Regions from separate parts of the Marinilactibacillus sp. Marseille-P9653 genome, predicted to be linked through region 1. Evidence: predicted binding sites of a transcription regulator. Region 1 holds the regulator's gene; the other holds the start of a gene.
What was found. The regulator NrdR, encoded in region 1, represses ribonucleotide reductase genes. The targets are predictions, from matches to a motif close to ACACNATATATNGTGT.

Region 1 (15,319 bases):
ATATGGATAATAAAAGGATTGAGTGGATATGGAGTTAGAGAGAGAAACGGGGTGGAAATTACATCCTATAGGTGGAGACACCGGTCAGGCTTATATGGGGACAAAAAATGAAGAGAAGCTTTTTCTAAAGCGAAATTCATCACCTTTTTTAGCAGCACTTTCGCTAGAAGGAATTTCTCCTAGATTGATATGGACCAAGAGAATTGGAAACGGAGACGTTTTAACGGCACAAGAGTGGTGCAACGGTCGAAATCTTTTTAAAGACGAAATGTTATCTTCTAGAGTTGCCAAAATACTTAAGAAAGTCCATCGGTCTCAGAGTTTGAAAAGAATGCTCCAGCGTATGGGAGGTCAATCCATCACACCGCAGGATCTTCTAGCAGAGTATCAACAAAACATTCCAGAAGAACTGGCAGAACACCCGCAATTGAAAAAAGCGTTGAAATGGGTTCAAGATACTAAACTAGATATTATCAAAGATTCTGAAGTGACCGTTTGTCATGGAGATGTATCCAGAAAAAACTGGTTGCTGTCTGAAGAAGATGAATTGTATCTCGTTGACTGGGATTCGGCTGTACTAGCGGATCTTGCATATGATATAGGACAGCTGTTTAGTCGTTACATCGATAAAGAGCAATGGGATAGCTGGTTGGTTGAATACGAACACGAATTAACAGAATCTTTTATGATGCGGATTCAATGGTATGTAATCATGACATTATTGATTGATGTCAAGAATGCTCACCGAAAAGGTCAATTTATTAAAATGAACAATTCTATTATTAAGATTGATCAATTACTTTGATTGAATAAGTGATATAGGTATTATTCGAAACTAGTGAGATTAAATTTATAGAAGAATGGGGATCAGACAATCTTGATTGAATCTGTCCCTATTTTTACGTTAAGGAGAGAATAAATTTATGCGTTTAAGAAACAAACCAGGAGCTGAAGAAAAATTATTGGAGTATGACCAATATGTTGTAGCTAAACCTGATGAATGGAAAGGGAAGTGGCAGGATCGATTTGAAAAGAAACAGCCACTTCACATGGAAATAGGGATGGGTAAAGGTCGATTTTTAATTGAAATGGCTAAGCAAAATCCTCACATCAACTATTTAGGCATCGAATTGCAGACCAGTGTAATCGTATCTGCGCTTGAAAAACAAATAGAAGAAGACTTGCCAAATGTTCAATTACTTCAGGTAAATGCACAAGACCTTAAAACTTATTTTGAAAAAGGTGAAGTTCAAAGAATTTATCTAACCTTTTCTGATCCATGGCCAAAAAATCGACATGAAAAAAGACGTCTAACTTACAAAGACTTTTTGATCAGCTACGAAACTGTACTAGATGACCAGGGAGAACTACATTTTAAAACAGATAATCAAGGATTGTTTGAGTATTCACTGATTAGTTTTTCAGAAAAAGGAATGATTTTAAAAGAGTTATATCTGGATCTTCATAATAGTGATGTCGAAGGTAATATTATGACAGAATATGAAGAAAAATTTTCGAAAAAAGGCAATCGCATTTATAAGACGGTGGCTTACTTTCCAGAACAGGACTAATCAAGAAAAAAGCGTAACGGTTGCGATCAGTCGCATTCGTTACGCTTTTTAAAATTAAACTCTATATAAATCAATCAAACTGCCTGTATAAGCGTCCGCTATAAATTCGTACTGAACTAAAATACTTTCTTCTAGTCTTGAAATTCCACCATAATAAACATCAGTAGAGTAAGCAAATTTTTTCCAAGGTACTTTTGTCAGTTCAATCCACGATCCGTCAATAGGACCTTCTTCACGAAACTGATCTTTAATGGCTTCAAGAATCGTGTCGGCGTGGATAGCCTGTTTTTTTGAAACTTTAGGATAAAGGAAAAATCCTAGTAAAAAAGTAACCATAAATCCTAATGCGCCTAATAAGTAGGTTGCTTGCTTTTGGTTTAATTTATTCTCCATTGTCTAGCCTCCAGATTATAGTTGCTTATATAAGGTCTTAAGTTATTTTAACATATATATTATATAAGCGTAATAAGAATATATAGGAAAGAGACTTAAAAAGATGAGGGATTTTGTGTATAATTGAAAAGATTGCACATCCAGAAAGACAGTTTACTGAAGTAAGAAGTTTGGAGTTATATTCAGTACCTAATAGGATTATAGTTATGATAAGTTCGATATAGGAAAAAATTAACGGATCAGGAGGCGTCGGGTAAGGAACCGACATATTAATATGGATAAACAAACATTTGAACGGATAAAGAAAGTTACGGAATTACAAGGAACAAGTGGATTTGAACATTCTGTTAGACAATATATGAGAGAAGAAATGACCCCACTAGTTGATAAAGTAGAAGTAGATGGTCTTGGAGGCATATTTGGAATCAAAGAGTCTGCTCAGGAAAAGGCTCCAAAATTAATGGTAGCTGCTCATATGGATGAAGTTGGGTTTATGATTGCTTCTATTACTGAAAAAGGCTTATTTAAAGTTGTTCCTTTAGGAGGCTGGAATCCTTATGTGGTTTCTGCGCAAAGATTCACGCTGCAGACAAGTAAAGGAGACTATCCAGTAGTATCTTCTTCCGTTCCACCGCATTTGCTTAAAGGCAAAAGCTCAGGAGCTGTTAGTGTTGAAGATATTCTTTTTGATGCAGGATTTGATTCAAAAGAAGAAGCGCTTGCCTATGGTGTTAGACCTGGGGACGCTGTGGTGCCTCAAGTTGAAACCATCCAAATGGCGAATGGAAAAACAATTCTCGGAAAAGCATGGGATAACCGTTACGGCGTTGCAGTCGTATTAGACGCTTTAAAAGCAGTGGAAAACGAATCATTACCAAATACACTGATTGCTGGAGCGAATGTTCAAGAAGAAGTTGGTTTAAGAGGGACAAAAGGTGCTGTGACAAAATTTGATCCAGATGTCTTTATTGCAGTAGATTGTTCTCCTGCAAATGATATTACTGGTGGTCCGGATGCTTTTGGAAAACTAGGAGAAGGATTTTTGATGAGAATTCAAGATCCTGGTATGATTCTTTCGAAGGAGATGCGTGATTTCTTACTCGACACAGCTGAAACGAATAATATTCCATATCAGTACTTTATCTCTAAAGGCGGTACTGATGCTGGAGCTGCTCATCAGATGAATCAGGGAATACCGAGTGCGGTTATTGGCGTTTGTGCAAGATATATTCATACCCATCAGACTTTATTCAATATCACTGACTTTGAAGCAGCAAAAGAAATGGTTATTCAGATTATGCGTACGCTGGACCAGTCAACTTTAGATACATTAAAAGTACGCTAATATAAAAAGTAATATAAAAAGAGAGTTAAAGAGGAGTAAAATATGTTAATTACGAGTTATAATAATAAAGGTTTAAATGATATTTTGATGGTTCAATTGTCAAAATGTACTATAGATAATCAAAGAGCTGAACGTAAAGGAAATATCACGAAAATCGTCTCGATGGATCAAGGCGAAACGGTTGGATTTAATTTCTTTGAACTATCAGAATTATTTAGTATAGACACGAACGGACCAGTAACCTTATCAAGTGAGCAAGTATCTGTCCTTAACAAACAAATCAAACAAAACGGTTGGGAAGATGAACTAGTTGCAGATACTTCACCAAAACTTGTAGTGGGCTATGTGAAAGAGTGTGTACCTATGGAAGACTCTGATCACTTAAATATCACACAAACTGAAATCGATAATGGAGAAATTGTTCAAATCGTATGTGGAGCATCAAATATCGAACAAGGTCAGAAAGTTGTCGTAGCAAAACCGGGTGCTGTTATGCCGGACGGACTAGTGATATGGCCTGGTGAACTAAGAGGAACTAAAAGTAGTGGTATGATTTGTTCAGCAAAAGAATTAGGCTTAGAGCAAACAAGTAAAGGTATTTTAGTACTGGAAGATACGGAAGAAATAGGACGTACATTTGAGCTAACTAAATAGTCTATTCTAGTTCAGGCAATTAGTACCAAATAGAGAGGAGGAAGTGTAGTGGTAGAATATGATGGACCAAGTTTCTTCAAACATGTCAAACATCAATCAACGCTCAAATCGACTAAGCGATTAAAAGCAAACCTTGAACAAAAGCAGCCGAGAGAACTGGAATCAAAAGAAAATCTGTTCAGTGAAGAACATACACACTCGCTTCCGAATCAGATTCAAAGTAGAGGCGAAGTTGAAAAGGGATTCCAGCAATATCTTGAAGAAAAGAGAACAACTGGTTTACCTAATCGTTCAAAGCATTATATCGAACCGCCTTTTGAAGTGAGTAAAGTGCCTTCGCCAATATATGGATTCAAAAAGCCGGTCAAAAAAGAACAGGACCATTGGAATTATGAGCGATTAAAAGAAACCTTAAAGAAGGCTTCAAATGAATTTTTGCTTTTTGAGGAATTCGAGACGGCTGCACCGATTGCTGATTGGAACTTCAAAGAGAAGCAACATCAATCTCAGATTACTATTCAAGAATCAACGGAATCGACTAATAAAGTTAATCAAGATCAAATAGAATCGTCAAAAAAAGAAACCAAGCAAGACGCCAAGAAAAGAATGAGATTACACCGGTCTTTAATGAATATCATTCAAGAAGAACAGTTAGGCGCCAACAAGTCAAAAAGAGAGATACCAGGATTTTTTTCAGACAAAAATGAATGAAGTCTCATTTGATTAAAATATTTGATACTAGATTTTTTCGGCGATTTGCATTATAGTATAAAATCGTTATGTCTTATCTTTATTTGTATTAAGGCAAAGACTATATAATCAATTATATAGCAGAAATTTGGAGGACTTTTCAATGGATCAAACGATGATTTATCATTTTGTCGGAATAAAAGGATCAGGTATGAGTGCATTAGCGTTGATTCTTCATGACAAAGGATACACAGTTCAAGGATCAGATGTGAATAAATACTTTTTTACACAAGAAAATTTAGAAATCGCGCAAATTCCTATTTATGTTTTTGATGAGAATAATATAAAAGAAAATATGGTTGTAATTGCAGGGAATGCTTTCCCTGATACGCATGAAGAAATTGTGAAAGCAAAAGCGATGGGCCTGAAAGTGGAACGATATCATGATTTCCTTGGTGAGTTCAGCAATCAGTTCACGAGTGTTGCAATAACAGGTTCACATGGGAAAACGAGTACAACAGGACTTCTGGCACATGTATTAAGTGGTATCGAGAAAACAAGTTATCTTATCGGTGATGGTACAGGTAGCGGAGTAGAAGATGCAGAATACTTTGTTCTCGAAGCATGCGAGTACCGTAGACACTTCCTAGCATACAAGACAGACTATGCATTGATTACAAATATCGATTATGATCATCCAGATTATTATACGAGTGTAGAAGATGTAGAGAATGCTTTTACGAGCTTTGCATCTCAAATTAAAAAAGCTGTCTTTGCTTGTGGGGATGATGAGCGCCTGCAAAATTTACAAGCATCTGTTCCTGTAGTCTTTTACGGATTTCAGGATCACAATGACTTCCAAGCTAAGAATATTGTTAGAACGACTGAAGGATCTTCTTTTGATGTTTATGTAAGGGGAGACTTTTATGGTCAATTCTCGATTCCTTCTTATGGGAATCACAATATCCAAAATGCTCTAGGCGTTATTGCTTTCTGTCACTACGAAGGAGTCGATCAGGAAAAAGTTTCTGAAAGACTCAAAACGTTTTCTGGTGTTAAAAGAAGATTTACTGAAAAACAAGTAATGGACACAATTATTATTGACGACTATGCACATCATCCAGCTGAGATAAAAGCTACATTGGATGCAGCACGCCAAAAATATCCAGATAAAGAAATTGTCGCTGTTTTTCAGCCGCATACATTTACAAGAACCGTTGCTTTGTTAAGTGATTTCGGAAAGTCACTGGATCTAGCTGATTATGTTTATTTATGTGAGATTTTCACTTCTGCTCGTGAGCAATCAGGCGAGATTACTATTCAAGATTTGCTCAACAAAACAGAAAAAGGCTTAGCAGTCGTTGGTGAAGAGGATATGTCTCCGCTACTTAAACACAGAGGTTCTGTATTTGTGTTCATGGGTGCAGGCGATGTAGAGAAGTTTGAACATGCTTTTGAAACCTTACTGAGCCAATCTAAAGCGCAGTATTAAGTTAAAGTCTTAATGATTTTAATAGTAAAAAGGCTATCTCTTTTGAGGTAGTCTTTTTGTTTTGAGACATTCGTATAAAGAGTCATGATAGGAAACATAAGAGTTTAGGTACGTTCTCTTTTTTGTAGGCGCCATTTTTGTTAAAATACATTAACAAGAGTCTTAAATGAACTGAGAAAATAGAGGAGTCGAGACGAATGCCTGAACAGAAAAAATTACTTTTGATTGATGGATATAGTATAGCTTTTCGTGCGTTCTACGGGTTACACAGTCAATTAGAACGAATGAAAAATAGAAATGGATTACACACGAATGCCCTTTACGGTATTCACAATATGCTTGAAGTCGTTGTGAATAAAGAACAACCTACACACGCTCTTGTAGCGTTTGATGCAGGTAAAACGACTTTCCGTCATGAATTTTTTGAAGAGTATAAAGGCGGACGTTCAAAAATGCCTGCTGAATTTGCTGAACAAATTCCCTTTATCCAGGATTTGTTATCAGGATTTGGGCTACAGTCTTATCAACTAGTCAATTTCGAAGCCGATGATATTATTGGAACGCTTTCTACTCAAGCAGAAGCAGACGGTTTTGAAGTCGTTATTTTAACTGGGGACCGAGATTTGACTCAACTAGCTTCAGATAAAGTTAGAATCGATATTACTAAAAAAGGCGTTAGTGATATTAAAGAATATACTGCAGATTCGATCATGGAAGAAATGGGTATTTCGCCGAATCAGATTATCGACATGAAAGGTCTCGCAGGAGATGCATCTGATAATATTCCAGGAGTTTCAAACATTGGAGAAAAGACAGCTTTAAAACTCTTAAAAGAATACAGCACAGTTGAAGGCTTGTATGAAAATATTGAAGAGATGAAGAAGTCCAAACGAAAAGAAAATCTGATCAATGAAAAAGAAACAGCACTATTAAGTAAAAAGTTAGCAACAATTGATATCCAAGCACCTATTGAAATTTCTGTAGAAGAATTAAAGTACAGTGGAATGAACATGGAGAAACTCATTTCTTTTTACAAAGAAATGGATTTTCAATCCCACTTGAACAAATTGGATACCGCTGAGTATATGGAACAATTAGCAGAAGATGTAGAAGATATTGACTACGAATACGCCCAATCCATCACATCAGATATGTTCAAACCAGATATGGCATTGTATATCGAAATGCTTGAAGATAATTACCATCAATCGGAAATTGTCTCAGTAGGTTGGGGTAATGATCAAAAGATATATGTTGTGGAACCTGAGGTCGCTTTTAAATCTCCAGAATTTAAAAAATGGATTGAATCAGAAGATGTTCCTAAAACGCTTTATGATACCAAAAGAACTTACGTGGCTTTAAATAGAAAAGACATTAACCTTAAAGGAACCGAGTTTGATATTTTACTGGCTTCTTATTTATTGACAGCGGAAGACAGTAGTAGTGGGGACGTAGCGGATGTAGCGAGCAAGCACCATTATAATGGACTGTCTCCAGACGAAGTGGTTTATGGAAAAGGAAAGAAAAAGAAAGTTCCGGAAAATCTTGTATTGATGAGAGACCATATCGCACATAAAATTAATGCTATCTTCAAATTATCTCACCAGATGAATGAAGAACTGGCCAAAAATGAACAGGAAAATCTACTCAAGGAGATGGAAATCCCTCTAGCAATCGTGCTAGCTGAAATGGAAATCCGAGGAATTACCGTAGACGCTCAAAGACTAGAAAAAATGAAAGCTGAATTCGCTGAAACCTTACACACGATTGAACAAAGAATTTACAAAGAAGCTGGAGAAGAATTCAATATTAATTCTCCGAAACAACTTGGTGTTATTTTGTTCGATAAAATGGGTTATCCTGTTATCAAGAAAACAAAAACTGGCTATTCTACAGCTCAAGATGTACTTGAAAAGCTTCAAGATCAAGCACCTATTGTAGAATTCATTTTACAATATAGACAAATCGCAAAAATTCAGTCTACTTATATTGAAGGTTTGCTCAGAGTGATTCAACCAGAAACAGGGAAAATCCATACACGTTATCTTCAGACAGTTGCGAGGACAGGACGCTTGAGCTCAGTGGATCCTAACCTTCAGAATATACCCGTTAGACTAGAAGAAGGGCGAAAAATCAGACAAGCTTTCATACCCAGAAAAGAAGGCTGGAAAATCTTTGCATCCGATTATTCTCAAATCGAATTAAGAGTACTCGCACATATTTCTGACGACGAACATCTGAAACAAGCCTTTATCGAAGAACAAGATATTCATACGAGTACAGCGATGCGAGTATTTGATCTTAAAGATCCAAGCGAGGTAACTGTAAATATGAGAAGGGATGCTAAAGCCGTTAACTTTGGAATTGTCTACGGAATCAGTGATTATGGTCTTTCTCAAAGTTTGAATATCACTCGAAAAGAAGCTCAAGAATACATTGATACGTACTTTAGTCGATTCCCTGGTGTTAAAACCTTTATCGATGATGTTATTCGCGAAGCAAAAGACAAAGGGTTCGTTGAAACCTTGTTCCATAGAAGAAGATATTTACCGGATATCAATTCTCGAAACTTCAATTTAAGATCATTTGCTGAAAGAACAGCTATGAATACGCCAATCCAAGGTAGTGCTGCAGATATCTTGAAAGTAGCTATGATTAATATGGCGGAAAAAGTGAAAGAAAAAGGACTTGAAGCTACGTTGCTTTTACAAGTTCACGATGAGGTCATCTTCGAAGCACCTGAAGAAGAGATACCGGTTCTAGAAGAACTAGTCAAAGAAGTTATGGAAAATGCAGTAGAACTATCTGTACCGCTCAAAGTTGAAAGTAGCTGGGGTAAGAGTTGGTACGAAGCCAAATAATATAACTAATCAGCTAAGAAGCGAGTTTACTCTCGCTTCTTTAACTGTTTTTATAGGAGAATGAAAGGAAGAACCGTGTGCCTGAATTACCAGAAGTAGAAAGTGTCCGGACAGGACTCGAAAAGCTGATCAAAGGATTAAAAATCAAACAAGTGACCGTTTTATGGGATAGAATTATTGCGGAACCGAGTGACATTCGCCTATTTAAAGAAAAAATTAAAAACCAACGCATTGAATCAATAGGAAGAAGAGGAAAATTTTTATTATTTTTCTTAACAGATTACGTAATGATCTCGCATTTGAGAATGGAAGGGAAATACCGAATAGAATCAACGGATGTCCCCATTTCAAAGCACACCCATGTGATTTTTGAACTAGAAGATGGACGGGAGCTCAGATATCTTGATGTTAGGAAATTCGGTAGAATATCACTGATTCCAAGAGACACTGAGCTTGCTCACGCATCGATTGCCAAACTAGGGCCAGAACCAGTAAGAGAAACTTTGGTGTTAGAAACATTTAAAATTCAATTGCTTAAAAGGAAAAAAACGATCAAAGCAACACTTTTAGATCAAACGGTCATTGCCGGTATTGGGAATATTTATGCAGATGAGATTTTATTTGAAGCAAAAATTCACCCAGCACGTATGGCGAACACGTTAACTGAAAGAGAAATTGTTACTCTATACGAAGCTATTTTACTCGTTATGGGTAAGGCAGTAAAAGCAGGTGGGACAACCATACGAACCTACCAGAACGCTTTTGGAGAAACAGGGTCTTATCAATCATTCTTGAACGTATATGGAAAAAACGGGCAACCTTGCCCACGTTGCGAAACAACTATTGAAAAAACGAAAGTAGCGCAAAGAGGAACGCATTACTGTCCAAATTGCCAGTCAGATATTCAGTTGGTTCGTTAATAAGAGAAAAGAGTAGAAAAGGAGGCTGATTATGACTTATGTATTAGGTTTGACAGGAGGTATTGCATCTGGCAAGTCGACTGTCAGTCGTTTATTCTTAAAACATGATGTTCCTGTGGTGGATGCAGACGTCGGGGCTAGAATTATTATTGAACCAGGAACTGAAGCTTTAAAAAAAGTACAGAACCTATTTGGTGAAGAAATTCTACTGGAAAATGGAGAATTGAATCGGAAAAAACTAGGAGAACTCATTTTTAGTGACCCTTTAAAGAGAAAACAGTTAAATGACTGTCTGTCTTATTATATTAGAGAATGGATTCTTTCAGAGAAAGATCGATTAATTACTTCTGGACATGATCTGATTGTACTAGATATTCCATTATTATTTGAATCAGGTTACAAAAAAGATGTTGATGAGATTATGGTTGTTGCAGTAGATAAAGAGACGCAACTGGCACGTTTGATGAAGCGAAACGAACTTAGTCAAGCAGAGGCGATTCAAAGAATGGAGTCTCAGATGGATTTATTAGAAAAAGTAGCCCAAGCAGATTATGTTATCTATAACAATGGAACACTAGAAAATACAGTGAATCAAGTCGAAGAATGGCTTATAAGTAAAGGGTATTACAGTACTTAAAGCTATGGTATACTGAATATAACTGAAGGTACCGTTAGATTATAAGAAAAGGACTGATTCCTATGCAATGTCCTCGCTGTCAGCATAATGGAAGTAGAGTAGTCGATAGTAGACCAGCTGATGAAAATAAAGCCACTCGTAGACGAAGAGAATGCGAAAGTTGTGGATTCAGATTTACAACCTTTGAGCGATTAGAGCAATCACCAATACTCGTTGTGAAAAAAGATAAAACTCGTGAAGAATTCAGTCGAGAAAAACTTTTAAGAGGTCTGAGACGAGCGTTTGAAAAAAGACCCGTTACAGCTGAAGAACAAGAAAAAATTGTCACTCGAGTAGAGTATAAGATCAGAGACCGTGGAGATAGCGAAATTGAATCTACTAAGATCGGTGAGTACATTATGCAAGAACTTGCTGAAGTAGATGATGTAGCTTATATACGGTTTGCGAGTGTATACAGACAATTCAAAGACATAGAGGTATTTATGAAAGAAATGCAAGAACTAGCGAAGAAAAGAAAGAATGACAAATAATGTTCAAGATAGATAAAATGAAAGGAGAGAGTGCACAATGAATTATCCCTGGCAACAAGTCAACCCAAAAGATTTTTTCACATTACGTCAAGTTGTACCTCTCTCTGATCAAGATGTACGTATTTTGACAACAATCTACCAACCCCTTATTGGAAATGCGGCATTCACATTGTATATGAATTTAAAAGAATCAATCAGAAGCGGCAGTGGTTGGACAGAGGCTAAACCTTTATCTGAGCTGATGACGCTTCTTGATATTGGAATACCAGAATTATATCAGGCACGCATTCGACTTGAAGGTTTGGGGTTGTTGAGCGTTTATAAAAGTAAAAAAGACTCAGATCAGTTTCTTTTTGAAATTAAACCGCCACTTTCTGCCGAACGGTTTTTTAATGATCATCTGATGAGTCTGATCTTGTTTGAAAAAATTGGAGAAAGAATGTTCAACGAAATTAGACAGCAGTTTTTTAGTGAAAAGCCTAAAGCAGAAGATTACGAGGAAATTACAAAGTCTTTCTTAGATGTCTACTATTTTGACATTCAAAAACATAATCAATTGTCAGTAGTCGAATTTGATGACAATGAGTTTTCATCTTCGATGCATTCACCGGTTCAAATGATGAGTGAACAAAGTGACTTCGATTGGACGTTCTTTGTAGAAGGATTAAATCATCATTTTATCAATAAAAAATCACTTACAAAAGAAATCAGAGAATTAATTATCTCTATCTATGAAATTTATGGCGTCAACGAACTGGATATGCAAAAATATGTTCTTGAGTCTACAGATATAGAGACTTCAAATATCGACCAGGAAAAACTACCACAAATTGTTCAAAGAGATTTCCATAAAAAACAAGCTAGACAAGTTCAGATACAAGATAAAGTAACAGGCTCAATCCAAGAAGAACAATCTGTTAAAAGTGGGCGAAAAACACAATTGAAACAAAAAGGATTTAACAATCAGGAAATCGAAATCATCCTGCATGCTCAGGAAGTAAAACCAATTGAATACTTGAAATCTATTAAGAATCAAAAGGGTGGATTTGTTTCCAGCAATGAAACATGGGTTATTAAAGAACTTGTAGAACAATCTTCTCTTTCGACAAGTGTGATCAATATACTAATCAATTATGTATTGATCGGGAAAAACGCACCCGTGCTGGAAAAAAGTCTTGCACTGAAAGTCGCAAATGACTGGGCGCAAAACGATATAAACTCACCAGAAGATGCTCTACAGAAAGTAAAACAACTATATGCTGAGTCAAAAAGCGATAGACAAAGCAAACAAAGATCCGGTTCAAATCGTTCAAATTCTCAAAAGTATGTTAGGAAAGAAACTTTACCAGATTGGGCAACAGAAGAGAACGTTGGAGAAGAAATCGATGCTAAAAAGCAAGAAGAATTCAGACAAAGACTTGAGCGGATCAGAAATAGAAGTAAAGGTGGTGACAGTTAATGGAAAGCATTCGTAACCAGTTGGAAAATATGATGAATTCAACTAAAATGAACGAGAAATTTAGAGAAATCATGAAAAATGAAGTGTTTAAAGATCCCGATGTTCGACGGTTTATTGCTGAAAACAGGACGGTACTCGATAACGAAGCAATTGAAAAAAGTGCGTCTAAGTTGTATGAATTTGTTGTCGAAAAGAAGAAAGCCGCCGCTCAGAGTGGACAGCTTATGCCGGGGTATAAACCAAGCCTTTCGATCAACAATAAAAGAGTAGATGTAACCTACGAGCCATCTTCTGATTTGATTAATCGTCAGAAACAAGAAGCTATCAATAAACGGATCCATTCAATGTATATGTCAAAAGACATTAAGCATTTCAATATTGATCAGTTTGATAGTACACCAGGAAGAAATAAAGCGGTAGAGGAAGCCTATGATTTTATTGATCAGTTTCTTGAGAATCCTGATACCTTCCAGCAAGGGCTATACCTTCATGGAAAATTCGGAGTCGGGAAAACGTTTCTTCTTGGAGCGATTGCTCACGAGTTATCGAAACAAGGTCATCCATCAACACTCGTTCATTTCCCAACATTTGCTGTCGAAATGAAGAATTCGATTGGTCAAAATACAACTGAAGAAAAGCTTTCTGCCTTGAAAAATGCGAAAATATTAATGATTGATGATATTGGGGCAGATTCTATGTCGAGCTGGATTAGAGATGATATCCTGGGAGTCGTTTTGCAGCATAGAATGCAGGAACAACTTCCAACGTTCTTCTCTTCTAATTTTGATATGGCCCACTTGGAACAAGAGCATCTTAGAGTGACACAAAGAGGCGAAAATGAGCCGTTAAAAGCTAAACGGATTATGGAACGAGTAAAGTTTCTTTCCAAAGAAGTAGAAATGACAGGCGATAACAGGAGACATGCTTAACAAGAAAACTGTTGAAAGCTAAAGTCAAGCGTGGTATTCTACTATTATTCTAATAATAAAACTTAGAGAAAGATAAATTTGATAAGAACTTGTTTTAAAGAGAGGAAGACACTAGCTGAAAGTCTTCTAAAACAATTTATCATCTACCCCTTTCGAGTGCTGCTTTGAACTGAGTAAGAGCAGACGCGTCTCTGCGTTAAAGAGCTAATGAAGACAGAAAGTCAGCTTTCTGTAAAACTGGGTGGAACCACGTAATCCATTACGTCCCAATGAATGAGATCAATCTCATTCATTGGGACGTTTTTTGTACGATAAGTAAAGAGAATAAAAAGCAGGAGGAATTTATATGTCAGAAATCGCAGTTAAATTACCAGATGGTTCCGTGAAAAATGTGGAATCAGGATCATCACCAAAAATGATTGCAGGCAGTATTGCTAAATCATTGGAGAAAAAAGGCCTAGCCGGTAAGTGGAATGGCCAGCATGTTGATTTTGATCAACCCCTTTATGAAGACGGAGAACTTGAAATCATTACACCAGATCACGAAGATGCTTTAGGAATCCTTCGTCATTCTACTGCCCACTTAATGGCTCAAGCAATCAAGAGATTATTCCCAGATGTTAAATTCGGAGTAGGACCAGCGATTGAAACAGGCTTTTACTATGACACAGATTCAGAAACACCTATCACAGAAGAAGATTTAGAATCTATTGAAAAAGAAATGATGGCAATTGTTAAAGAAAACCTGCCATTTGTACGAAAAGAAATTTCTAGAGAAGCAGCGCTTGAATTGTTTGCAGCAGATCCTTATAAAGTAGAACTTATTACAAATTTATCAGAAGATGAAACAATATCTGTTTATGAACAAGGTGAATTTGTCGATCTATGTAGAGGCGTACACGTGCCTTCGACTGGTCGTATTCAAGTATTTAAATTACTTTCTCTAGCAGGAGCTTACTGGAGAGGGAATTCAGATAATAAAATGATGCAACGTGTTTACGGTACGGCTTTCTTCGATAAAAAAGCCTTGAAAGAGTTTATCAAGATGCGTGAAGAAGCTAAACAACGCGATCACCGTAAGTTAGGTAAAGAACTGGATATCTTTATGCTGTCACCAGAAGTTGGATCAGGCCTTCCTTTTTGGCTACCTAAGGGAGCTACGATCCGTCGAGTGATTGAAAGATACATCACAGACAAAGAAATCAGCATGGGTTACCAGCACGTATATACTCCGATTATGGCGAATGTCGATTTCTACAAAACATCTGGACACTGGGATCACTATCATGAAGATATGTTTCCACCAATGGACATGGGTGATGGAGAAATGCTTGTATTGCGTCCGATGAACTGCCCGCATCACATGATGGTATTCAAAAATGACGTAAGAAGTTACCGAGATTTACCAATCCGTATCGCGGAATTAGGTCAAATGCACCGTTATGAGAAAAGTGGCGCTTTATCAGGACTACAGCGCGTTCGTGAAATGACTTTGAATGATGCTCACGTATTTGTAAGACCAGATCAAATCAAAGAAGAATTCCGCAGAGTTGTTGAATTGATGCTAGCTGTATTCGAAGATTTCGATATTAAAGACTATCGCTTCCGACTAAGTTATCGTGATCCGAAAAACACAGAAAAATATTTTGACGACGATGAAATGTGGGAAAAAGCACAGTCTATGTTGAAAGATACTTTGGACGAGATGGGGATGGATTACTTCGAAGCCATTGGTGAAGCAGCCTTTTACGGTCCAAAGCTGGACGTACAAGTCAAGACTGCGATGGGGATCGAAGAAACATTATCAACTGTTCAATTAGATTTCTTGCTACCGGAAA
Region 2 (15,319 bases), 230 kb from region 1:
GAAGCGATTTTGTTAGGTGGAGAAGAAGCAGCTGAGTTATTTTACGATGAAGATAAGTTTAAAAGAGAAGGGGCGGCACCAGAACCGGCAGTAGCTACTTTACTAGGTAAGGGCGGTGTACAGCAGATAGACGATGAAGCTCATCGTCACCGTAAAAAGTTGTTTATGGATTTAATGTCCAAAGAACGGATTGAAATATGGGCAAAGCTTGTTGAGAAGCACCTTTATATGGCTACAAAAGAGTGGATTACTAAAGACTCCATCAACTTCTATGAAGAAAGCCAGAAAGTATTAACAAAAGCAGCTTGTGAATGGTGCGGGGTGCCGCTGAAAAACAAGGAAGTAGAAAAACGTACAAAACAACTGATCAGTATGATCGAATCACCTGTTGCGGTCAGTAAAAGACATATTGAAGGTCGCATTGGTAGAAAACAGGGAGAAAAGTGGATTGCAGATTTGATTGACCAAGTCAGAAACGGGGAACTGCATCCTGTTGAAGAAACAGCGCTTTATCAAATTTCATGGCATCAAGAATTAAATGGCGAAAAGATGGATCTTAAGACAGCTGCGGTTGAATTACTGAACGTCATTAGACCCTCGGTAGCCATAGCGCTTTATTTCGCCTTTACAGCATTGACACTACAGCAATTTCCAGAAGAAAAATCAAATTTAAATGGAGATAATCCTTATTATCTGCATATGTTTATTCAGGAAATTAGACGCTATTATCCGTTCTTTCCTTTCAATGGTGCAATCACACGTAAAGACTTTGTTTGGAACGGGTATCAGTTTGAGAAAGATACATTGGCAATATTTGACTTCTATGGGACGAATCATGATCCAAGAATCTGGGAAGATCCGGATCAATTCAAACCGGAGCGATTCAGTGATTGGCACCAGAGTCCAACAGATCAGATACAATTCAAATTAGTTGCACAAGGTGGGGGCAGTTATGCAAGTGGTCACCGGTGCCCAGGAGAATGGAATACCGTTCGCGCGATGGAGATCGTCACAGATTTTCTAGTTAACAAAATTGACTATACTTTACCAGAACAAGACAGTGGATTCAGCCTAGTCAATATGCCGACCACTCCTAAAAGCGGTATGATTTTCGAGAATATTCAGTTGAAAGGTTAAGAATTTTTAAAAATGCACTGGATATCTTGTTCTTTCTATAGTATACTTATAATTGCCGAAAGGCCACATGACAATGGCGGGTGTATGAACCGTGTCAGGTCCGGAAGGAAGCAGCACTAAGTGCAGTCCTCCATGTGTTATGTGATACATAGTTATGAACAATGGATAGTTGTGCATATGAGAAAAGAGATGTCCCTTTTATTAGGGCATCTTTTTTCTTTTCTAAAGCGTTGAATGGAATTTCTAACTTCAAAATATTTCGAAATTATGGTTTCATTCGCTTTTATTTCGCTTATAATAAAAGGTGGAAGTAATATACTGCACAACTAAAATGAGTTCAGAAAAGAGTAGAGTCAGGATAAAGAAAAGAGGGGAAACATGAGTTATCAAGCACTATATCGTGTCTGGAGACCCCAGCGCTTTGAAGATATAGCCGGACAGCAGGCGATTACAAGAACGCTGAGAAATGCCTTAGTTCAAGATAAGACGAGCCATGCCTATCTGTTTACCGGTCCTCGTGGAACAGGTAAGACGAGTGCTGCTAAGATTTTCTCCAAAGCAATCAACTGCCCGCACGCGCAAGATGGTGAGCCATGCAATGCATGCGAAATTTGTGAGTCGATCACGAAGGGTAAACTCGGGGACGTTATCGAAATTGATGCGGCGAGTAATAATGGCGTAGAAGAAATCAGAGATATTAGAGACAAAGCAAATTATGCACCGACACAAGCTGAATACAAAGTGTATATCATCGATGAGGTTCATATGCTTTCTATGGGTGCCTTTAATGCGTTACTGAAGACCTTAGAGGAACCACCTTCAAATGTGATCTTTATCCTGGCCACGACGGAACCTCATAAAATTCCGTTAACGATTATCTCTAGAACACAGCGCTTTAATTTTCGAAGAATTTCTCCTCAGGATATCGTGGAACGGATGCGGTATATCTTGACTGAGAAAGGTGTCGGCTATGAAGAAGATGCTTTGATCACAATCTCAAAAGCAGCTGAAGGCGGGATGCGGGATGCACTTAGTATCCTTGACCAGGCATTATCATTTTCAGATGGCGAGTTGAAAACAGAAGATGCGATGCGCATCACTGGAAGTATCACGCAAGAACTTCTGATAGACTATATTCGGGCACTGCACGAGCGTGAAACCGAAAAAGGATTAAATATTTTACATGAACTGATTGCGGAAGGGAAAGATCCTTCGCGCTTTGTAGAAGATATGATTTTATTCAGTAGAGATATTCTTCTGTATCATACGGCTCAGTCAGATACGTTGCTTAAAATGGCTAAAGTGGATGAACCCTTTGAAACACTAGTGTCCGAATTATCTCCAGAATTACTATATGACGTCATCCAAGTTTTTAATGGAACGCAACAGGAAATGCGGTTGTCTAATCATGCAGAAGTTTATTTGGAAGTTGCTACTGTTCGCCTGACTCAAGTCAAAAAAAGTGTACAAGCGGAATCTATGCCTGTTCAAAGTCAACAATCAGCCGGGCAAGCAGAGGAAGTTGCTTCGCTTATGAAGCAAGTAGCTGAAATGCAAAAAATGATGCAGACAATGAGTTCAGGTGAAGGTGCAGTCAAACAAGCAGCACCTAAAGCTAAGCGTCCTGCCAAAAGCGGAGCAGTCTTCAAGGTTAATAGACCATCCGTTTATAATATTTTGGAAAAAGCAACAAAACAGGATTTGGTTCAGTTGAAAGATGTTTGGCCGGATTTGATGAATTTCTTGGAAACCAGTCAGAAGGCTATCATGAATACATCTACTCCAGTCGCTGCCAGTGCTCGAGGGTTGGTCGTGACCTTTGATTATGATATTCTATGTGAGAGAGCTACAAATGACAAAGTTCTGATCCAAACAGTTGGAGATTATCTCGAGAAAGTGATCGGGCATAGAGCAGAAATGGTCAGCGTACCTGCTGAGCAGTGGCCAACGGTTCGTCAGGATTTCATCAAGCAAATGAAAGCTGAGGAAGTTTCAGAAGAACCAGAAACATCTGGAGATACTCCAAAAGATACCAAAGAAGAACCGGAAGCCATTGTTTCCGAGGCAGTCAAATTTTTTGGGGAAGATCTAGTCAGAATTGAAGAGTAAGAAAAATGAATGGATAAAAGAGAGGAAGAAACAATATGCGCGGTGGAATGGGAAATATGCAAGGTATGATGAAAAAAATGCAGAAGATGCAAAAAGAAATGGCATCTGCTCAAGATTCATTGAATGAAACAACTTTTACAGGAACAGCGAATGATGATTTAGTAACCGTTACGTTTACAGGAGATAAAAAACTGACAAACGTTTCAATTAAAGAAGAAATCGTAGATCCAGAAGATGTTGAAATCATCGAGGATCTTGTATTACTTGCTGTAAACGATGCATTGGAAAAAGTGGATGCTGAAACAGAACGCGTTATGGGTAAATATACAAAAGGAATGGGTATGCCAGGACTATAGTCTGACTGGACAGCCTGATTGACCTTTGAAATCACGAGCTTTTATTAAGAGAACTTTCTAGAAAGGAACCGGTCATGCATTATCCAGAACCGATCTCAAAATTAATGGAAAGCTATATGAAATTGCCAGGAATTGGGGAGAAAACTGCTGCCCGCCTGGCTTTTTATACAGTTAACATGAATGAAGACGATGTAACAAAATTTGCTAGATCACTAATCAGTGTGAAACGTGATCTACATTACTGCTCAATCTGTGGCAATATGACAGAACAAGACCCTTGCGAAATCTGTCAGGACAAAACCAGAGACCGATCACTGATTCTGGTGGTCGAACATCCTAAAGATGTGATCTCTATGGAAAAAATGCAAGAATTCAAAGGGCTGTATCACGTTTTACAAGGTGTCTTATCTCCTATAGAAGGAACAGGTCCAGAAGACATCAATATACCTGATTTAATCAAAAGACTTCAAAACAAAGAAGTTAAAGAAGTCATCATCGCTACCAATGCGACAGCAGAAGGTGAAGCAACAGCGATGTATCTTTCAAGATTGATCAAACCTTCAGGTATTAGTGTGACCCGTCTTGCACATGGTCTTTCTGTAGGAAGCGATATAGAGTACGCTGATGAAGTGACCTTGCTGAAAGCAGTCGAAGGCCGTAGAGAGATGTAGGAGAAGAATCAATGGGACTATTTAAAAGAAAATCCAAATTAAAAAACCAGTATGATGATCGGCTATTGTCTCTCATGAATAGACAAAAAACAGCTTGGGAAGATTCCAAAGTCATGGAAGAAATCATCGTGGAAGAACATCCACGACTGAAAGCTGAGCGTAAACTGGCTCAGGCAAAATACTTCTACCTTTTCAAAGAAGCTAAAGTAAGACAGATCAAAGGGAAATAGTAGGTTTTAAAAGCAGACAATACAGATGGATCAGCAAAAGCTTAGAGATAAGACTTTTCTGTTCAGTCTGTAGTGCGCTGCTTTTTTTGTTTTCAAAAGAGACAGGTCAAGATATAAATAAATCCTTTTACAAAATCCGTAGACATTCCACTGAGTTCTACCGTATAATGAAAGAAATAGCAATTATTAGAATTGAGGAAATGAACGTGATAGGGTTGTTTATTACAATAGAAGGTCCCGATGGAGCAGGGAAATCGAGTCTAGTCCAAAAACTGATTCCAGCAATTGAATCCATGATTGATTGTCCGCTAGTGGTTACAAGAGAACCTGGAGGGAGTGAAATAGCTGAAGAAATTCGAGAAATTTTACTAAATCCAGCGCACACAGCTATGGATCCTAGAACAGAAGCCTTGCTACTTGCAGCGAGTCGTAGACAGCATGTCGTTGAAAAGATTTTACCCGCTTTATCTAGAGGTGAAATTGTACTTTGCGACCGATTTGTTGATAGCTCTGTGGCCTATCAAGGACAAGCCAGAGGGATAGGTATGGAAAAAGTCCTATCCATAAACGAATTTGCAATCGAAGGATTGACGCCGGATCTGACGCTTTATTTAGATGTAGAAGCTGAAGTAGGACTTGAAAGAATCAAAGCTAAAAACTCCAATCGAACGCAGGATCGTCTGGAAATGGAAGCTATAACGTTCCATGAAGAAGTTCGAAGTGCGTATCAGATGATGATAGAAAAAGAACCGGAACGGTTTGTCGTTATCGACGCCGCTAAAAGTCAAGATAGTGTATTTGATGCAGCTGAAAAAACATTGAAGAACGCTATTCAAGACTTCAAAAAAACGAATGAGAAAGGATGAATCAATATGAAATTAATCGTAGCGATCGTTCAGAACCAAGACAGTAAAAGGTTAGCAGATGAATTCGTAGAAAAAGGTGTACGGGCAACAAAACTATCTTCTACTGGAGGATTTTTAAGAGCAGGGAATACGACTTTCTTAATGGGTGTTGAAGACCGCAAAGTTGACAGTGTACTGGCCTTGATCAAAGAAAACTGTTCTACAAGAAGTCAGACAATGATGAGTCCGCCTTCTTATGACTTCACTCTGGAATCAGACTTAACCTATCCTGTAGATGTAGAAGTTGGTGGTGCAACATTGTTTGTTCTTCCAATCGAGCAATTCCAACAATATTAAAGGTAAGGGAGACGTTCAATGTCGACCATCGTTGAAAAACAGTCGAGTATCAGTCGGCTGTTTTCTAAATTAATCAGCAACCAGACTATGCAGCATGCTTATGTTTTTGAGGGATTTGCAGGTACAGGAAAAAAAGAAATGGCCCTTTGGATCGCTCAATCTCTTTTCTGTCAGAATTTTGGAAATGAGCAGTGTCCATGTGGAGAATGTAGCCAATGTCAAAGGATTCAAACGCATCAGCATCCTGATATTATTGAAATTAGACCGGATGGACTATCCATCAAAGTTGCTCAAGTAAGAGAATTGAAAGAAGAATTTTCTAAAAGTGGAGTAGAAAGTAAACGGAAGCTGTTCATTATAGAAGATATCGAAAAAATGACGCAGAACGCCGCGAATAGTTTGCTCAAATTTTTGGAAGAACCAGATGGAGAAACAACGGCATTATTGCTCACGACAGCAAAACAGCGATTACTGCCTACTATCCTTTCACGTTGTCAGATCGTTCATTTCCCAGTTCAACCACTTGAAGATCGAATAAATGAATTGAAAGAGCGTGGACTGACGGATTCGCAAGCAGCATTGACTGCAAGAGTGACCCATGATGCAGAGAAAGCGATTGAACTAGCTGGAGATGAACCATTTCAGAATTTGGTAAAAGCGACTTGGAACTGGTTTAAGTTTTTATCGAAAAAAGATGACCAGGCTTTTGTATATGTTCAGACAGATTTAATGGGAACAGTCAATGACAGAGAATCAAATCAGCTCGTAGTTGATTTACTCATTGTTTTATATCGAGATCTATTGAATCTAACCTATTCTGATTCGGTTATCGTAGCGTTTTTAAATCATGAAGCACAACTTAAACAAACAGCGGAACAGTATTCTAGTAGACAAATTATCTATATCCTAGAACAATTGCTTGAAGCGAAAAAGAAATTGAACAGCAATGTAGCTGCCCAAGGTGTTTTTGAAGATATTTCACTTCAGATGATAGCTGGGTAAACTTATTCGATAAATTGTCACGAAAACTGTCCCTTTACAAAAAACAGCAAACTTTATGCATTGAGTGTTTGCCATTTCAATTCTAATCATGTTATGCTATTACAAGGCAGTAGATTGGAAAATAGACCGCCTACTGACAATCAAAGTTAAAGTTGAAACCGATAATAAACACTCTGTAGAGAAATGAAAAAGTGGTGAACAATGAATAAGAAAGAATTACATGACACATTTTTTGATTTGGAAACCCAAGCAGAAGCCACTCTGAAGACGCTCAAGCAAGTGAAACTAGAGCTGTCTCAGTTAACTGAAGAAAACCATGCATTAAGTATGGAGAATCAGCATCTGAGAGACAGATTAGCTGAAGTCATCAAACAGCAGTCGATTGAAAAACAATTAAGTGATACAGGTATGACAAAATCTCGAATGAATCTTGAAAAAATATATGAAGATGGTTTTCATGTATGTAATCTGTTTTATGGTTCTAGAAGAGATGGCGATGAGCCTTGCGCATTTTGTTTGGAAGTGATTTATGGTGAGCGAAAATAAAGTCTATCTGCTTCAAAAAAATATGCCACTATATATAGTTGTGAGGCAAAAAAACAAAAAAGAATTTTTGAAGTGCAAATCCTTGTACACTCTCGTTCTGCTCGAATTATTGAGCAAAATAACGAGAGTGTCTTTTTGTGTGTTGACACAACATGTAGTGTTGTGTTTAAAAATATTTCCCATATACAGTGTTTTAGACTTGAAATTTTTCTGTAGTCATGTAGAATAATAGATACGATACAAGAAGAGATGAGTACTGAAAAGTGCACACGTTCGATAACGAAGTGATACTATATATAGATCAAATCTTCTGCATTGAAGCAAACAGAATCAGTGTTTAAATACAAGAGATACTGTTGCTTATCACAATGAGCTTAACAACTAGCAGGTTACTTAATAGGAGGAAAACATCATGACAAACAAAACAGTCATCGTATATTCAAAACCAAATTGTATGCAGTGTAACTTTACAAAGAAATTTTTAGAGGATAAAGGTATCCCATTTGAAGTTAAAGATATTGCTGAAAACGAAGCAGCAATCGAAGAAGTTAAAAGTTTAGGATTTAGCTCTTTACCAGTTGTTCTTGCTGAAGGATTAGAAGCGTTTAACGGCTTCCGTCCAGATATGCTAAGCCAATTAGCGTAATCATTATGAAGGTAGTGTATTTTTCTCTGACAGGACAGACCAGAAAATTTGTAAACAAACTCGAGATGGATTCGTTGGAATTAACGCCAACCAATCCATTTATTCCTGTAAACGAACCCTACATCGTTATAACACCAACATATGATAAAGAAATGACTGAAATCTTAAACGATTTTATTGAAACAGAAAACAACCAATCTTTTTTAAAAGGAGTAGCTGGCGGAGGAAATCTCAATTTTGCACAGCTATTTGTTTTTACCGCGAAAGATTTGGCAAAAGAGTATAATGTTCCGTTAATTCACAGTTTTGAATTTCAAGGAAATGAAGACGACGTATCAAAAATAAAGAAAGTGGTGGATGATCTTGGCTACTAATAGTCCAGTAAAAGAACAACCTAAAGAAGTAACGTATTTTCAATTAAACAATGAAATCAATCGCCCGGTAAATAATCAAATTCCCCTTCACAAAGATCGCGAAGCTGTAAAAGCTTACTTTATCGAGCATGTAAATCCGAATACGGTTCAGTTTGACAGTATTGACGAAAAAATTGATTATCTGATCAAGCATGATTTTATTGAAGAAGGTTTTATTGGAAAGTACTCAAGAACATTCATTACAGAATTGATTGAAGGACTGTATAACCAGAAATTCCGTTTCCGCTCATTTATGTCTGCGTATAAGTTCTACACTCAATATGCTTTGAAAACAGATGATGGGAAACAATTCCTGGAACGATTTGAAGATCGTATCGCATTCAACGCATTGTATTTAGCACATGGTGATGAAGCTCTGGCAACGAATATTGCTGAGGAGATCATCAATCAGCGCTATCAGCCAGCGACACCGACATTTTTGAATGCAGGTAGAAAACGTCGTGGGGAACTGGTTTCTTGCTTCTTGATTCAAACAACAGATGATATGAACAGTATTGGACGTGCAATCAACTCAGCGCTTCAATTGTCTCGTATTGGAGGAGGTGTCGGGGTAAACCTGACAAACCTTAGAGCCGCTGGAGACCCAATCAAGAAAATCGAAAATGCTTCTAGTGGTGTTTTACCTGTTATGAAATTACTAGAAGACAGCTTTAGTTATTCCAACCAATTAGGACAGAGAAATGGAGCCGGTGCGGTTTACTTAAATATTTTCCACCCGGATATCATGAGCTTCCTTTCTACTAAAAAAGAAAATGCAGATGAAAAAGTTCGTGTGAAGACACTTTCTTTAGGTGTTACCGTTCCAGATAAATTTTATGAATTAGCAGCACATAACGAAGACATGTACTTGTTTAGTCCTTATGATGTTGAAAGAATCTATGGCGAGCCATTTGCTTATATCGACATCACTAAAGAATACGACAATATGGTAGCAAATCCTGAGATCACTAAAACAAAGGTGAAAGCACGTGACCTTGAAAATGAAATTTCTAAACTTCAACAAGAATCAGGCTATCCTTATGTGATCAACATCGATACTGCAAACAAAGCGAATCCTGTGTACGGAACAATCACAATGAGTAACTTGTGCAGTGAGGTCCTTCAAGTACAAGAACCTTCACTAATTAAGGATAACCAGGAATATGAAACGCTTGGAACAGACATCAGCTGTAATCTGGGTTCTACTAACGTAGTAAACCTAATGAAAACACCTGATTTTGAAAAGTCAGTAGATGCAATGGTTCGAGCATTAACATTCGTTACAGATCAATCAAACATTGAAGCTGTACCTTCTGTGAAAAATGGTAACGACAAATATCACACAATTGGTCTGGGCGCTATGGGACTACACACATTCTTTGCGTTGAATCAAATGCACTATGGCTCACCTGAGTCAGTAGAATTCACAGATGCTTACTTTATGCTTTTAAATTACTACACGCTTAAAGCAAGTAACAAACTGGCAGCAGAAAGAAATCAAGTGTTCTTTAATTTTGAAAAGTCAGACTATGCAAATGGTTCTTACTTTGACAAGTACACATCGGCAGATCATACATTTGAATATGATAAAGTTGCAGCAATCTTCGCAGATAATGGTATTCAGATTCCTACAGCAGCGGACTGGGATGCTTTGAAAAAAGATGTTCAAAAAAATGGACTATATCACCAGTACAGAATGGCCGTTGCACCGACTGGATCTATCAGTTATGTAAATGAGACGTCTGCAAGTATTCACCCGATTACACGTCTGGTAGAAGAACGTCAGGAAAAACTGACTGGTAAAACATACTATCCTGCACCATATCTTTCAAACGAAACAATGCCATACTATAAGAGTGCTTATGATATGGATATGCGTAAAGTGATTGATATCTATGCAGCAGCTCAAAAGCACGTCGATCAAGGTATGAGTCTTACACTCTTCATGCGTTCAGATATCCCAGAGGGAATATACGAATGGAAAGAAGGCAAGACAACAAAACAAACGACTCGTGACTTAAATATTTTAAGACATTATGCACATAAAAAAGGGATTAAATCGATTTATTATGTTCGTACGTTTACAGATGATGCAGAAGAAATCGGATCAAATGCTTGCGAAAGCTGTACAATCTAATCGACTTGATTAGGTAAAAGGGTATAGCTAGAAAGCGGTATCCCTTCTACCTACAGGTTGTTTGTGCAGAGACTAAAGAGCAGATTAAACGATGGGACAAGGAGAATAAAGAATGGTTGAAACCTACAAAGCAATTAACTGGAACCAGATAGAAGATATGGTCGACAAACTGACTTGGGAAAAACTGGTTGAACAATTTTGGACAGATACACGTATTCCACTATCTAATGACTTAAGTGACTGGCAAAAATTGCCTCTTGCAGAAAAAGATATGGTTGCGAAAGTTTTCGGTGGACTGACACTACTAGATACACTTCAATCTCAAGATGGTATTGAAGCACTGAAAAAAGATATTCGTACACAGCACGAAGAAGCTGTTTATAACAATATTGAATTCATGGAATCGATGCATGCTAAAAGTTATAGCGCGATTTTCAGTACGTTGAATACAAAATCAGAAATCGATCAAATTTTTGAATGGACACATTCAAATGAAATGCTTCAAAAGAAAGCGCAAATCGTTAATGCAATCTATCAAGAAGGTACAGATCTACAGAAAAAAGTAGCAAGCGTGTTTCTTGAGTCTTTCTTATTTTATTCAGGGTTCTTTGCACCGCTACATTACCTTGGAAACAGTAAGATGACGAATATCGCAGAAATCATTAAGCTGATTCTAAGAGATGAATCGGTTCACGGCACATATATTGGATACAAATTCCAAATTGGATACAATCAACTTTCTGAAACAGAACAGGAAAAACTTAAAAACTGGACTTATGATTTGTTATTCAAACTTTATGAGAACGAAATGGAATACACAGAGTATCTTTATGGAGAAATTGGTTGGACGGATAGAGTTGGTGTATTCTTACGTTATAATGCCAATAAAGCTTTACAGAATCTTGGATTTGATCCATTGTTCCCAGATCAGGCAAACGATGTCGATCCAATCATTATGAACGGAATTTCTACAGGTACAAGTAACCATGATTTCTTCTCGCAAGTTGGAAATGGTTATCTATTAGGTATGGTAGAATCAATGGAAGATGAAGACTACGTGAAATGGTATTCTTAAATCAATAAACAAGCATTCTTGCTGAAAAGCGGGAGTTGCTTTTAGTTTTACTTGTGAAAAAACCACCAAAGTTATAAAAGTCGAAAGGGGAATCATTATGAAAACATTAGATAAAACTAGAACAATGAGTAAAAGAGATCTTAAAGAATTGAAGGTGGAAAAGCGTGATGGAAGAATACAAGATTTTTCCATCGATAAGTTGTTGAAAGTATACATAAATATTAATAAAGATAATGTAGAAATGAAGAAAGACCAACAAATACTTTTGAAAAATAGACTTGAAGAAAGAATAAAGAAACAAACGCATTCTATTATACATACTTGTGAAATAGAACACATTTTCAAGAGTGTGTTAAATGAAATAGGTCAACCAAAGCTGATTTTTCAATTAAATGCTCAAAAAGAACAGAAAAAAAGCGACAAAGAGAAGCGAAGAGATGTGAATCAAATGATTCAGAATCTTTTAGATCAAGATAAGAGTATTGTAAATGAGAATGCGAATAAGGATAGTAAAGTATTTAATACACAACGAGACCTGACAGCAGGAGTGGTTGGAAAAGCGATAGGACTGAAGTGGCTTCCAGAACACGTAGCGAATGCTCATGAAAAAGGAGAGATTCATTACCATGATCTAGATTACACTCCCTATGCTCCTATGAGTAATTGTTGCTTGATTGATTTCAAAGAGATGTTTGAAAAAGGATTTCAAATCGGTAATGCAGATGTAGAGTCTCCTAAATCGATTCAAACTGCAGCGGCTCAGACAGCTCAGATCATTGCAAATGTAGCTTCCAGCCAATATGGGGGATGTAGTTTTGACCGAATCGATGAAGTGCTGGCACCTTACGCAGAGTTGAATTACAAAAAGCATCAGAAAACAGCTGCGAAATGGGTGGGAAATCCTATAGAACAACAAGCCTTTGCCACAGAGCAAACAAAAAAAGACATCTACGACGCTATGCAGAGTTTGGAGTATGAAATCAATACCTTGTACACATCTCAGGGACAGACACCTTTTACGAGCATCGGTTTCGGACTCGGCACTTCTTGGATTGAGCAAGAGATTCAAAAAGCGATTTTGAAGGTACGACTAAATGGGCTTGGCAAAGAGAAAAGAACGGCAATTTTTCCTAAACTGATTTTCACACTGAAAAGAGGTATCAATTTAAATAAAGATGACCAGAATTATGCAATTAAGCAGCTCGCATTAGCATGCTCTGCTAAAAGAATGTATCCAGATATCTTATCTTACGATAAAATTGTGGAGCTGACAGGTAGTTTTAAAGCGCCGATGGGATGTAGATCTTTTCTACAAGGATGGAAAAATGAAGAAAACAAAGAAATCACTGCGGGGAGGATGAACTTAGGTGTTGTGACTTTAAATGTTCCAAGAATGGCTTTGGAAGCAGAGGGCGACCAAGATAAATTTTGGTCTATTTTAAAAGAACGTCTAGAAGTCTTGCGTGACGGTCTAGTCTTTAAAGCAAAAAGGGTCATGGAAGCAAAGCCTGAGAACGCACCCATTCTTTATATGCATGGTGCCTTTGGCAAGAGGCTGAATAAAGAAGAAGCTGTCGAAAGCCTATTTTTAAATAGAAGAGCGACTGCATCGATAGGGTATATTGGCTTGTACGAAGCCGCAGCTTCTTTCTTTGGTAGTGACTGGGAGCAGAACAAAGAAGCAAAGATCTTTACTTTGAACATATTGAAAGAACTGAAGCAGGCAGCGGATAAGTGGAGCAAAGAAACAGATCTTCATATCAGTGTTTATGCGACTCCAAGTGAGAGTCTGACGGATCGATTCTGTCGACTAGATACAGAGAAGTTTGGTGTAATAAAAGAGATTACAGATAAAGGTTATTACACAAATAGCTTTCACTACGATGTTAGAAAGAATCCGACACCATTTGAAAAGATTGAATTTGAAAAAGACTATGCACCTTTTACGAGCGGAGGGTTCATCCATTATTGTGAATATCCTAAATTACAAACCAATCTTAAAGCTTTGGAAGCTGTCTGGGACTTTGCATATGACAAAGTAGGTTACTTAGGAACGAACACACCGATCGATCACTGTTATCAATGCAATTTTGAGGGAGACTTTAGCCCAACAGAGTATGGATTCAAATGTCCACAATGTGGAAACACGGATCCCAAGACATGTGACGTAGTGAAAAGAACGTGTGGCTATCTCGGTAATCCGCAGAAACGTCCAATGGTAGAGGGTAGACATAAAGAAATCGCTTCTAGGATAAAGCATATGGAAAGTTGTGAGACCGATGAAAACTGATCCAGTAGTGTGGACATCTGAACAATTCAGCAAACACTATATCGCAGATTACAAACCCTATAACTTTGTGGACGGAGAAGGCGTGAGATGCAGTATTTATGTCAGTGGCTGTCCGTTTGCTTGTAAAGGATGCTACAACAAAGTCGCGCAAAATTTTGCATATGGCAAACCTTATTCTATTGAACTGGAAAATCAAATCATCGAAGATCTACGTGCAGATTACTGTCAAGGAATGACCTTACTAGGAGGAGAGCCATTCTTGAATACCGGAGTTACGATCCAGTTGAGTAAACGCATTAGAGAAGAGTTTGGCAGCCAAAAAGATATCTGGTCATGGACGGGATATACTTGGGAAGAATTGATGGCCGGAACAGAAGATAAACAGACACTGTTGTCTTATCTGGATGTAGTCGTAGACGGACGATTTGAGTTAAAGAAAAAGGATCTGGGTCTGGCATTTAGAGGGAGCTCGAATCAGCAAATCATCGACGTTCAAAAGTCATTAAAGACTGGAAAATGTGTGTTATGGCAAGATGGACACTACTTATGATTTAAAGCGGGTATGCTGTACAAAGGGGATAGACGATTTAAGTGAATAAAGCAAAACATTCTTTTCTTAAGCTGTGATTTCTGTTATATTCTCTATTATACTGTATTCAGTATAATTATTTATAATATGAATAAAGTATAATAAAAAATACTATTCAACAGTAAAAGGGAGAGAAACAGTGGAAGATAAGAAGATTGAAGTAAAACAGCATTATGGATTACTGACAGCATTGTCTATGATCGTCGGTATCTGTGTAGGATCAGGCATCTTTTTCAAATCAGATGATATCTTGGCTTATACAGGTGGCGATGTTTTACTAGGCGTGCTTGTATTCTGTTTTGGTGCTTTATGTGTGATTTTTGGAAGTATTACATTAACTGAATTAGCCAGTAGAACAGAAAAAACAGGTGGCGTAGTTGGATATTTTGAAGAGTTCATTTCACCTGCGGCAGCTAGTGCATTCGGCTGGTTCCAAGTATGGGTTTATTTCCCGACAATCACAGTAGTGGTTGCATGGGTAGCTGGAATTTACACCACAATGCTGTTTAACTTACCATCAACACTTGAAACACAAGTCGGCATAGGACTTATTTATTTAACATTCTTGTTTGGGATGAATTATATTTCACTTAAAGCAGGTGGACGTTTCCAGAATCTTACGACGTTCATTAAACTGATTCCCTTAATCGGGATTGGTCTTGTAGGATTGTTCTGGAGCGCGCCAAGCCCTGAAATTCCAAACGAAGTGGCTGTGATTGGAACAAGCTCTGTCGGACTCGGCTGGCTTGCAGCCTTAGCGCCAATGGCCTTTTCTTTTGAAGGATGGGTCATCTCGACAACCATCACACCAGAAGTTAAAAATGCTAAACGCAATATGCCAATCGCGTTGACCATTGGACCTTTGATTGTACTCGTTGTTTACCTAGCGTACTTCCTAGGAACAGTATCGATTGTT

Region 2: nrdH (glutaredoxin-like protein NrdH) is a predicted target of NrdR. The motif match lies at 7,399-7,414, and genes of this name have one in related genera.

What each region holds. Positions count from the first base shown of each region.
Region 1 is NZ_CAKAKH010000001.1:1,893,481-1,908,799, reverse strand. It holds gene LG377_RS09325 (phosphotransferase family protein) at 29-805, shown strand; gene trmB (tRNA (guanosine(46)-N7)-methyltransferase TrmB) at 924-1,571, shown strand; gene LG377_RS09315 (hypothetical protein) at 1,626-1,964, opposite strand; gene pepA (glutamyl aminopeptidase) at 2,239-3,309, shown strand; gene ytpR (YtpR family tRNA-binding protein) at 3,352-3,963, shown strand; gene LG377_RS09300 (hypothetical protein) at 4,012-4,674, shown strand; gene murC (UDP-N-acetylmuramate--L-alanine ligase) at 4,817-6,145, shown strand; gene polA (DNA polymerase I) at 6,343-9,006, shown strand; gene mutM (DNA-formamidopyrimidine glycosylase) at 9,084-9,926, shown strand; gene coaE (dephospho-CoA kinase) at 9,958-10,563, shown strand; gene nrdR (transcriptional regulator NrdR) at 10,626-11,093, shown strand; gene LG377_RS09270 (replication initiation and membrane attachment family protein) at 11,131-12,552, shown strand; gene dnaI (primosomal protein DnaI) at 12,552-13,481, shown strand; T-box leader at 13,536-13,753, shown strand; gene thrS (threonine--tRNA ligase) at 13,828-15,319, shown strand, end outside.
Region 2 is NZ_CAKAKH010000001.1:2,125,716-2,141,034, reverse strand. It holds gene LG377_RS10400 (cytochrome P450) at 1-1,137, shown strand, start outside; RNA gene ffs (signal recognition particle sRNA small type) at 1,195-1,293, shown strand; gene dnaX (DNA polymerase III subunit gamma/tau) at 1,516-3,246, shown strand; gene LG377_RS10385 (YbaB/EbfC family nucleoid-associated protein) at 3,282-3,602, shown strand; gene recR (recombination mediator RecR) at 3,677-4,273, shown strand; gene LG377_RS10375 (YaaL family protein) at 4,285-4,503, shown strand; gene tmk (dTMP kinase) at 4,704-5,369, shown strand; gene LG377_RS10365 (cyclic-di-AMP receptor) at 5,376-5,705, shown strand; gene holB (DNA polymerase III subunit delta') at 5,724-6,707, shown strand; gene LG377_RS10355 (DNA replication initiation control protein YabA) at 6,909-7,253, shown strand; gene nrdH (glutaredoxin-like protein NrdH) at 7,666-7,899, shown strand; gene nrdI (class Ib ribonucleoside-diphosphate reductase assembly flavoprotein NrdI) at 7,905-8,273, shown strand; gene nrdE (class 1b ribonucleoside-diphosphate reductase subunit alpha) at 8,263-10,449, shown strand; gene nrdF (class 1b ribonucleoside-diphosphate reductase subunit beta) at 10,562-11,524, shown strand; gene nrdD (anaerobic ribonucleoside-triphosphate reductase) at 11,622-13,814, shown strand; gene nrdG (anaerobic ribonucleoside-triphosphate reductase activating protein) at 13,804-14,364, shown strand; gene LG377_RS10320 (APC family permease) at 14,543-15,319, shown strand, end outside.